4 regions of the Pseudomonas sp. PL-6 genome follow, and region 1 is predicted to be linked to each of the others. Evidence: predicted binding sites of a transcription regulator. Region 1 holds the regulator's gene; each other region holds the start of a gene.
The links. The regulator sigma-54, encoded in region 1, starts transcription at its own class of promoters, with help from an activator protein. The targets are predictions, from matches to a motif close to ANTGGCATNNANNTTGCTNT.
Positions count from the first base shown of each region.

Region 2: the regulator sigma-54 is predicted to act here: its motif matches at 1,158-1,177, upstream of glnK (P-II family nitrogen regulator).
Region 3: the regulator sigma-54 is predicted to act here: its motif matches at 967-986, upstream of glnA (glutamate--ammonia ligase).
Region 4: the regulator sigma-54 is predicted to act here: its motif matches at 1,174-1,193, upstream of flgB (flagellar basal body rod protein FlgB).

Region 1 is NZ_CM134189.1:4,401,769-4,403,955, reverse strand. Features, by position in the region: gene hpf (ribosome hibernation-promoting factor, HPF/YfiA family) at 1-300, opposite strand, end outside; gene ACW9UL_RS19095 (RNA polymerase factor sigma-54) at 400-1,893, opposite strand; gene lptB (LPS export ABC transporter ATP-binding protein) at 2,030-2,187, opposite strand, start outside.
Region 2 is NZ_CM134189.1:5,034,028-5,036,214, forward strand. Features, by position in the region: gene amtB (ammonium transporter AmtB) at 1-298, opposite strand, end outside; gene glnK (P-II family nitrogen regulator) at 623-961, opposite strand; gene ACW9UL_RS22205 (accessory factor UbiK family protein) at 1,371-1,631, shown strand; gene ACW9UL_RS22210 (YifB family Mg chelatase-like AAA ATPase) at 1,662-2,187, shown strand, end outside.
Region 3 is NZ_CM134189.1:4,805,975-4,808,161, reverse strand. Features, by position in the region: gene glnA (glutamate--ammonia ligase) at 1-871, opposite strand, end outside; gene thiI (tRNA uracil 4-sulfurtransferase ThiI) at 1,201-2,187, shown strand, end outside.
Region 4 is NZ_CM134189.1:1,969,783-1,971,969, forward strand. Features, by position in the region: gene cheR (protein-glutamate O-methyltransferase CheR) at 1-768, shown strand, start outside; gene flgB (flagellar basal body rod protein FlgB) at 1,243-1,650, shown strand; gene flgC (flagellar basal body rod protein FlgC) at 1,662-2,105, shown strand; gene flgD (flagellar hook assembly protein FlgD) at 2,127-2,187, shown strand, end outside.

The DNA of each region.
Region 1 (2,187 bases):
CGTGGCGCCTTGCAGGCGTTCGAGCTGCTTTTCCTTGTGCTTGATGAGTTGACGGTCGAGTTTGTCGGCCAACAGGTCGATGGCGGCGTACATGTCTTGGTGTTCGGCGTTGGCGACGACCTCGCCGCCGGCGACGTGCAGGGTAGCTTCGATCTTCTGCTTGAGCTTCTCGACCTCCATGGTCACCTGAACGTTGGTGATCTTGTCGAAGTGGCGTTCCAATCGGCCGAGTTTCTCGCCGATATAGTCACGCAGGGCGTCGGTCACATCCAGCTGGTGTCCACTGATGTTGACTTGCATACCGCTTTCTCCTTGTTGCCTTGTGTAAGAGGCGGGTCCTATACGACCCGCCGCCGGAACACTTTGGCTTGGAAGCGAGAGGCTTCCAATCGATCTGGCCTACATCAGTCGCTTGCGCTCGCTGGAGGGCGCTATGCCGAGGGATTCGCGGTACTTGGCGACTGTCCGACGGGCGACTTGGATGCCTTGTGCCTCCAGTAAACCAGCGATCTTGCTGTCGCTCAACGGCTTTTTCGCGTTTTCTGCGGCAACCAGTTTTTTGATGATGGCGCGGATCGCGGTGGACGAGCATTCGCCCCCCTCGGCAGTGCTGACGTGGCTGGAGAAGAAGTATTTCAGCTCGTAAATGCCGCGCGGGGTGTGCATGAACTTCTGCGTGGTGACCCGCGAGATGGTCGACTCGTGCATGCCCACCGCCTCGGCGATATCGTGCAGTACCAGGGGCTTCATCGCCTCGTCGCCGTAGTCGAGGAAGCCGCGCTGGTGCTCGACGATCTGCGTGGCGACCTTCATCAGCGTCTCGTTGCGGCTCTGCAGGCTCTTGATGAACCAGCGCGCTTCCTGCAGCTGGTTGCGCATGAAGGTGTTGTCGGCGCTGGAGTCGGCGCGTTTGACGAAGCCGGCGTACTGCGGGTTGACCCGCAGGCGCGGCATGGCCTCCTGGTTCAGCTCCACCAGCCAGCGGTCGTTGTGCTTGCGCACGATGACGTCGGGCACCACGTACTCCGGCTCGCTGGACTCGATCTGCGAACCCGGGCGCGGGTTGAGGCGCTGGATCAGGTCGATGACCTGCTTGAGCTCGTCTTCCTTGAGCTTGCTGCGGCGCATCAGCTGGGCGTAGTCGCGGCTGCCGAGCAGCTCCAGGTAGTCGCCGACCACGCGCTGGGTTTCGCTCAGCCAGGGCGTGCCGGCGGGCAGCTGGCGCAGTTGCAGCAGCAGGCATTCGCGCAGGTCGCGAGCGCCGATGCCGGCCGGCTCGAACTGCTGGATGCGGTGCAGCACCACTTCCACCTCGTCCAGCTCGACGTCCAGCTCGGGGTCGAAGGATTCGGCGACTTCCTCGAGGCTTTCTTCCAGGTAGCCGTCGTTGTTGATGCAGTCGATCAGGGTGGCGGCGATCAGTCGATCCTTGTCCGACATCGGCGCCAGATTCAGTTGCCAGAGCAGGTGACTGTGCAGACTCTCGCCATTGGAGGTGCGGGTGGTGAAGTCCCACTCGTCGTCGTCGTTGCTCGGCAGGCTGCTGGCGCTGGTCTGGTAGACGTCTTCCCAGGCGGTATCGACCGGCAGCTCGTTGGGGATGCGTTCGCCCCATTCGCCCTCTTCCAGGTTGTCGACCGTGGGGGTCGTTTCCTGGTAGCTGTCTTCCTTGCTCGGGGTGGGCGCGGCGCTTTCCGCGCCGTCGGCCATGGGGTCGCTGTTGTCGAAGTCGTCGCCGTCTTCCTGGCGCTCGAGCATGGGGTTGGACTCCAGTGCCTCCTGGATTTCCTGTTGCAGGTCCAGGGTCGACAGTTGGAGGAGGCGGATAGCCTGTTGCAGCTGCGGGGTCATCGTCAGCTGCTGGCCCATCTTGAGGACTAGCGATGGTTTCATTGCAGACCTTAATTCACCGGCGGGTTACGCCTTCCACTACAGGGCGCCGCGGCGCCACCAGGAAGCAAATTATATGCCTGAACTTCTCGGCTTTGCCTAGGGCTTGCCATATTTCTGTAGTGAAATAGCGGGCGAGCTACAGGCGGAATTCGTGGCCCAGGTACACCTCTTTCACCGTCTGGTTGGCGAGGATGGTCTCGGCGTCGCCCTCGGCGATCAGCTGGCCGTCGTTGACGATGTAGGCGGTTTCGCAGATGTCCAGGGTCTCGCGCACGTTGTGATCGGTGATCAGGA
Region 2 (2,187 bases), 630 kb from region 1:
CACCGGCGAGTACCGAGTCGACGCTGTTCTCGTCGCCGATCAAAAAGCCCAGGCTCGGCAGGATGCCGCCTTCCGGGCTGGAGTACATGATGTGGTAGCCGATCACCAGGTACATCACGCTGGCCACCGCGTACAGGGCGATGTTCTTGGTGAGGATCTCGGTGGTGTTCTTGGCGCGGACCAGGCCGGATTCGAGCATGGCGAAGCCTGCCGCCATCCACATCACCAGGGCACCGCAGATCAGAAAGTAGAAGGTATCGAAGCCGTACTGCAATGCAGTCAATGCTGTGTTGTCCATTTTTCACCTCTTGCCGGCGCTTATTGTGCGCTGTTCGGTTAAGACGCCCGGGTTGGCTCCGGACGCGTTCCGTATGCTTTACAGGTAGTTGCCACGCTCGATCTGGATCGCTGAACCCCCTGCGCCGCAAGGCGACCAGGCGTTCCCATCGCGGAGCGCGAGACCTGCGAGGGTCAGGCACAGCGGGGCGGCGAGGACTTCGCCGACTCCGGCATTCGTCGTCGACAGCGGCGCGAGACCGCCAATCGAGGGCAAAAGGGCTCCTAGCCCTGCGAAAGTTCGCAGAGTCATGGGTTTACTCCTGGGGCGTGGGGTTCGGAGGTTTTAGATCGCGTCGGTATCGGTTTCGCCGGTACGGATGCGGATCGCCTGTTCCAGATTGACCACGAAGATCTTGCCGTCGCCGATCTTGCCGGTGTTGGCCGCCTTGGTGATGGCCTCAATGACGCGATCGAGCTGATCGTCGGCGATGGCCACGTCGATCTTCACCTTGGGCAGGAAGTCGACCACGTACTCGGCGCCGCGATACAGCTCGGTGTGACCCTTCTGGCGGCCGAAGCCCTTGACCTCGGTGACGGTAATGCCCTGCACGCCGATCTCCGACAGCGACTCGCGCACATCGTCCAACTTGAACGGCTTGATGATGGCAGTGACTAGCTTCATGAAACTTTCTCCCGTGTAAGGTGGACTTGCCCCAGGAATTGCGAACCCGGCTCAAGTCTAAGCGCAGTGTCTGGCTTTTGTAATGCACCGACCGCCCAGCCTGGCGTGGCCGATACCCACCAACCGCTCCCGACGAAACACTCCCCCGCTCCGTCCGACGCACCGGTACTGCATCGGTGCATGAGTCGCTAGGCCCTAAGCAGAAATCTTGCCAGCTCCCATAAAAGCGCCGTGATTCAGGGTTTTACCTGCAGCCTGATGCAACCGGGGCGAGGCCGCGGCGGCACTTACGCACAAGATTGGTGCGCCATGCGCGCCGACCGTGCGCAAAAATCGTGCAGCTGACGGGACGACGTCCCGCCGCCGACCACGTGCTACACTGCCCGCCGTCTGTACTCGGAACCCGCCCATGCTGCCGCCCAAAGCCCTGCTCGACACCCTCAGTAGCCACGCCTCGCGCCTGTTCAGCGGCGACAGCCCGCTACCGCGCGCGGAGCTGGAGGCCCAGTTCAAGGCCCTGCTGCAGAGCGGCTTCAGCAAGCTCGAGCTGGTCAGCCGCGAGGAGTTCGACAGCCAGATGGTGGTATTGGCCCGCACCCGCGCGCGCCTGGAGGCGCTGGAAGCCAAGGTTGCCGAGCTGGAAGCCAAGCTCAACCCACCCGCCGACTGATCCAGCGGCGGGACCGATCAAGGAGTGATCATGTCCCTGGCCCTCGTCCACAGCCGCGCCCAGGTCGGCGTCGAAGCGCCCACCGTCACCGTCGAGGCGCACCTGGCCAACGGCCTGCCATCCCTGACCCTGGTCGGCCTGCCGGAGACCGCGGTCAAGGAAAGCAAGGACCGCGTGCGCAGCGCCATTCTCAACGCCGCCTTCGAATTTCCCAGCAAACGCATCACCCTCAATCTGGCCCCCGCCGATTTGCCGAAGGACGGCGGTCGCTTCGACCTGGCCATCGCCCTGGGCATTCTCGCCGCCAGCGGTCAGGTACCGGCCCCATCTCTCGATGCATACGAGTGCCTGGGCGAACTGGCGCTGTCCGGCGCCGTGCGCCCGGTGCAGGGCGTGTTGCCGGCGGCGCTGGCCGCCCGCGAAGCCGGACGCACCTTGCTGGTGCCGGCGGCCAATGCCGAAGAGGCCAGCCTCGCCTCCGGGCTCAGGGTGATCGCCGTCGACCACCTGCTGCAGATCGCCGCGCACCTCAACGGCACGGCCCCCATCGAACCCT
Region 3 (2,187 bases), 400 kb from region 1:
ACAGACCGGCATAGCCTTCGCCGGCGAAGGTGTTCTTGCCGTCCTTGGAGATCGACATGTGCACGTGCATGCCCGAGCCGTTGTCGCCGTACAGCGGCTTCGGCATGAAGGTCGCGGTCTTGCCGTAGGCATCGGCGACGTTGTGCACGCAGTACTTCAGGGTCTGAACTTCGTCAGCCTTGGCCACCAGGGTGTTGAACTTCACGCCGATTTCGTTCTGACCGGCAGTGGCCACTTCGTGGTGGTGCACTTCGACGACCAGGCCCATTTCTTCCATGGCGTTGCACATGGCAGTACGGATTTCGTGGTCGTGGTCGCACGGCGGAACCGGGAAGTAACCGCCCTTGACGGCCGGGCGGTGGCCCTTGTTGCCGCCTTCGACGTCGCCGTCGGTCATCCAGGAGCCTTGCTCGGAGTAGATCTTGAACATCGAGCCGGAGATGTCGGACTTGAACTTCACTTCGTCGAAGATGAAGAACTCCGGCTCCGGGCCGACGAACACGGTGTCGCCGATGCCGGTGGTCTTGAGGAATTCCTCGGCGCGCTTGGCGATCGAGCGCGGGTCGCGGTCGTAGCCTTGCATGGTGCTCGGCTCGATGATGTCGCAGACCAGGATCAGGGTCGGCTCTTCGGTGAAGGGGTCGAGCACGGCGGTGTCGTCGACCGGCATCAGGATCATGTCGGAGGCTTCGATGCCTTTCCAGCCATGAATGGAGGAGCCGTCGAACATCTTGCCGTGTTCGAAGAAATCGTCGTCCAGGGCGTCGCGAGCCGGCATGGTCACGTGGTGCTGCTTGCCCTTGGTATCGGTGAAGCGCAGGTCTACCCACTTCACGTCGTGTTCTTTGATCAGTTGAACAGCCTTAGACATGTTGTCCTCCAGGTGGAAAAGGCTCGCTTCGTGGAGCCCCGATATGTGCGGTGAAGCCCGGCGGGATAGTCCGTCAGGGCGACCTGCCTCACAAGGGAGCAAATTGCATGCCAGTGCCCCGGAATGGACGGAGGCCCGAAAACTCAGGCGCTGCGCGGCCTGCATGGGGCATGCGCAGGAATATTTGCACCATTTGAGGGCTGCCAAATATCGCAATGTTCTATTTTGGTGCGATCAATGAGGCGTGCAGTATTTTTGGTCAAAGCTTGAGCAATTTCCGCTATAATCCGCGCCCCTGTTTTTCCGTCGCCCCTGCAGGCGCCCAATTCATGAAGCTGATCGTCAAAGTTTTCCCGGAAATCACCATCAAGAGCCGCCCGGTGCGCAAGCAGTTCATCCGCCAGTTGGGGAAGAACATCCGCACCGTGCTGCGCGACCTCGACCCCGAGTTGAAGGTCACCGGTGTGTGGGACAACCTGGAGGTCGAGACCGACCTGGACGATCCGCGCCTGCTGGCCGAGATGACCGAGCGCCTGCGCTGCACGCCGGGCATCGGCCTGTTCCTCGAGGTCAACGAGTACCCGCTGGGCGATCTGGACGACATCACCGAGCACTGCAAGCGCCACTACGCCGACCAGCTGCCGGGCAAGATCTTCGCCGTGCGCTGCAAGCGCGGCGGCAAGCACGCCTTCAGCTCCATCGACGTCGAGCGTCACGTCGGCTCGCGCCTGCGCCAGGAGTGCAATGCGGCCGGCATCGATCTGAAGAAGCCGGAAGTCGAAGTGCGCATGGAGATTCGCGATCAGCGTCTGTTCGTCGTCCATCATCGCCACGAAGGCCTCGGCGGCTACCCGCTGGGCTCGCTGGAGCAGACCCTGGTGCTGATGAGCGGCGGCTTCGACTCCACCGTGGCGGCCTACCAGATGATGCGCCGCGGCCTGGTCAGCCACTTCTGCTTCTTCAACCTCGGCGGTCGCGCCCACGAGCTGGGCGTGATGGAAGTGGCCCACTACCTGTGGCAGAAGTTCGGCCGTTCGCAGCGCGTGCTGTTTATCAGCGTGCCGTTCGAGGAAGTGGTCGGCGAGATCCTCGGCAAGGTCGACAACAGCCAGATGGGCGTGATCCTCAAGCGCATGATGCTGCGCGCCGCCACCCGCATGGCCGAGCGCCTGGAGATCGAGGCGCTGGTCACCGGCGAGGCGATCAGCCAGGTCTCCAGCCAGACCCTGACCAACCTGGCGGTGATCGACGCGGCCACCGACATGCTGGTGATGCGCCCGCTGATCGCCAGCCACAAGCAGGACATCATCGACACC
Region 4 (2,187 bases), 2.4 Mb from region 1:
ATTCTGCTGGGCAGCAACAAGCAGTACCTGGTCTCCAGCCGTCTGAACAAGCTGATGGAACAGAACGGCATCAAGACCCTGGGCGAGCTGGTGCAGCGCATGCAGAACCAGCCGCGCAGCGGCCTGCGCGAGCAGGTGGTCGATGCCATGACCACCAACGAAACCCTGTGGTTTCGCGACACCTACCCCTTCGAGGTACTGAAGAACCGGGTGCTGCCGGAGTTGATCAAGGCCTATCCGGCGCAGCGCCTGCGCATCTGGTCGGCGGCCTGTTCGTCCGGGCAGGAGCCCTATTCGCTGTCGATGTCGATCGACGAGTTCGAGCGGACCAATATCGGCCAGCTCAAGGGCGGGGTGCAGATCGTCGCCACTGACCTGTCGCCGTCGATGCTGGCCAACTGCAAGTCCGGCGAGTACGACAGCCTGGCCATGGGCCGCGGCCTGGCCCAGGAGCGCCTGCAGCGTTATTTCGACCCCAAGGGGCCGGGCCGCTGGCAGGTCAAGGCGCCGATCAAGAACCGCGTCGAGTTTCGCCCGCTCAACCTGCTGGACAGCTACGCGGCGCTGGGCAAGTTCGACATCGTGTTCTGCCGCAACGTGCTGATCTACTTCTCCGCGGAGGTGAAGAAGGACATCCTCACGCGCATCCATGCCACCCTCAAGCCGGGTGGCTACCTGTTCCTCGGTGCGTCTGAGGCGCTCAACGGCCTGCCCGAGAAGTACCAGATGGTGCAGTGCAGTCCGGGCATCATCTATAAGGCCAAGTAGTGGCGCGATCACCATCGGTGGAGCAGAGCGGGAGGCCTAGGCCTCCCGTTTGCGTTTCCTGGCCTGGGGATCTCGCCTGCCCGCTGTCCGGACCCCGTTGCGCCGAGGCGGCACCCCGTGGGAGGCGCGTCAGCGGCGACTTCCACTCTCCCGAACCTTCCGTGGCCCCAAGGCAACCCGGTGGGGCTTCCCTGGCCGGCAATCGCATCCGGGCTACTCGGTTTTCGCGGGCGCCATTCGATCTGTCCATTGGTGATCGAGGCCGCTCCCCGGCATCACCGCCGGGCGGCAAACAGTCGAACGGCCTTTGCCGCTCGCTTGCCTACGGGCGGTAAGGGCTTGCCGCTTTGCCGCTTGCGTCGTCTCGTTATTTGTTTAACTAACTGATTTATAAGTGATTTATTAGTTGGCACAAGCTTTGCTGAATGTCTGGCAGGAAAGACCAGACTGCCCCAGCGGCAAAGGTTGCAGAGCATGAGCATCAATTTCGGCAAGGCCCTCGGTATCCACGAACAGGCACTCGGCTTCCGCGCCCAGCGTGCCGAGGTGTTGGCCAACAACATCGCCAACGCCGATACCCCCAACTACAAGGCGCGCGACCTCGACTTCGCCAGCGTGCTGGCCGCGCAGAGCGCCAAGCAGCAGCGCGGCAACGTTGCCCTGGCGCGCACCGACGGCCGCCATATCGGCGCCGAGGGCATCGCCACCGGCCAGGCCGAGCTGGCCTATCGCACGCCGCTGCATGCCTCGCTGGACCAGAACACCGTCGACCTGCAGATGGAGCAGTCGAACTACGCCGAGAACTCGGTGCATTTTCAGGCCAGCTTCACCTTCCTCAACAGCAAGTTCAAAGGGCTGACCAGCGCCCTGCGCGGCGAATAAGGAGCGCGACCATGTCCCTTGCCAGTGTCTTCAATATCGCCGGAACCGGCATGAGCGCGCAGAGCACGCGCCTCAATACCATCTCCAGCAACATCGCCAACGCCGAAACGGTGTCCTCAAGCATCGACCAGACCTACCGCGCCCGCCATCCGGTGTTCGCCACCGTGTTCCAGCAGGCGCAGGGCGGCGACCGGGGTTCGCTGTTCGCCGAGCAGGACGAGGCCGGCCGTGGCGTGCAGGTGCTCGGCGTGGTCGAGGACCAGAGCAGCCTGATGCCACGCTACGAGCCGGATCATCCGGCGGCGGACGCCGGCGGCTACGTGTACTACCCCAACGTCAACGTGGTCGAGGAGATGGCCGACATGATTTCCGCCAGTCGCGCCTTCCAGACCAACGTGGAAATGATGAATACCGCCAAACAGATGCTGCAGCGCGTGCTGACCCTGGGTCAGTAAGTCAGCGAAAGGGAGTCAGGCATGAGCACAGTCAGCGGCACCAGTTCGGTACTGGATCAGTACCAGATCAAGCAGGACACCA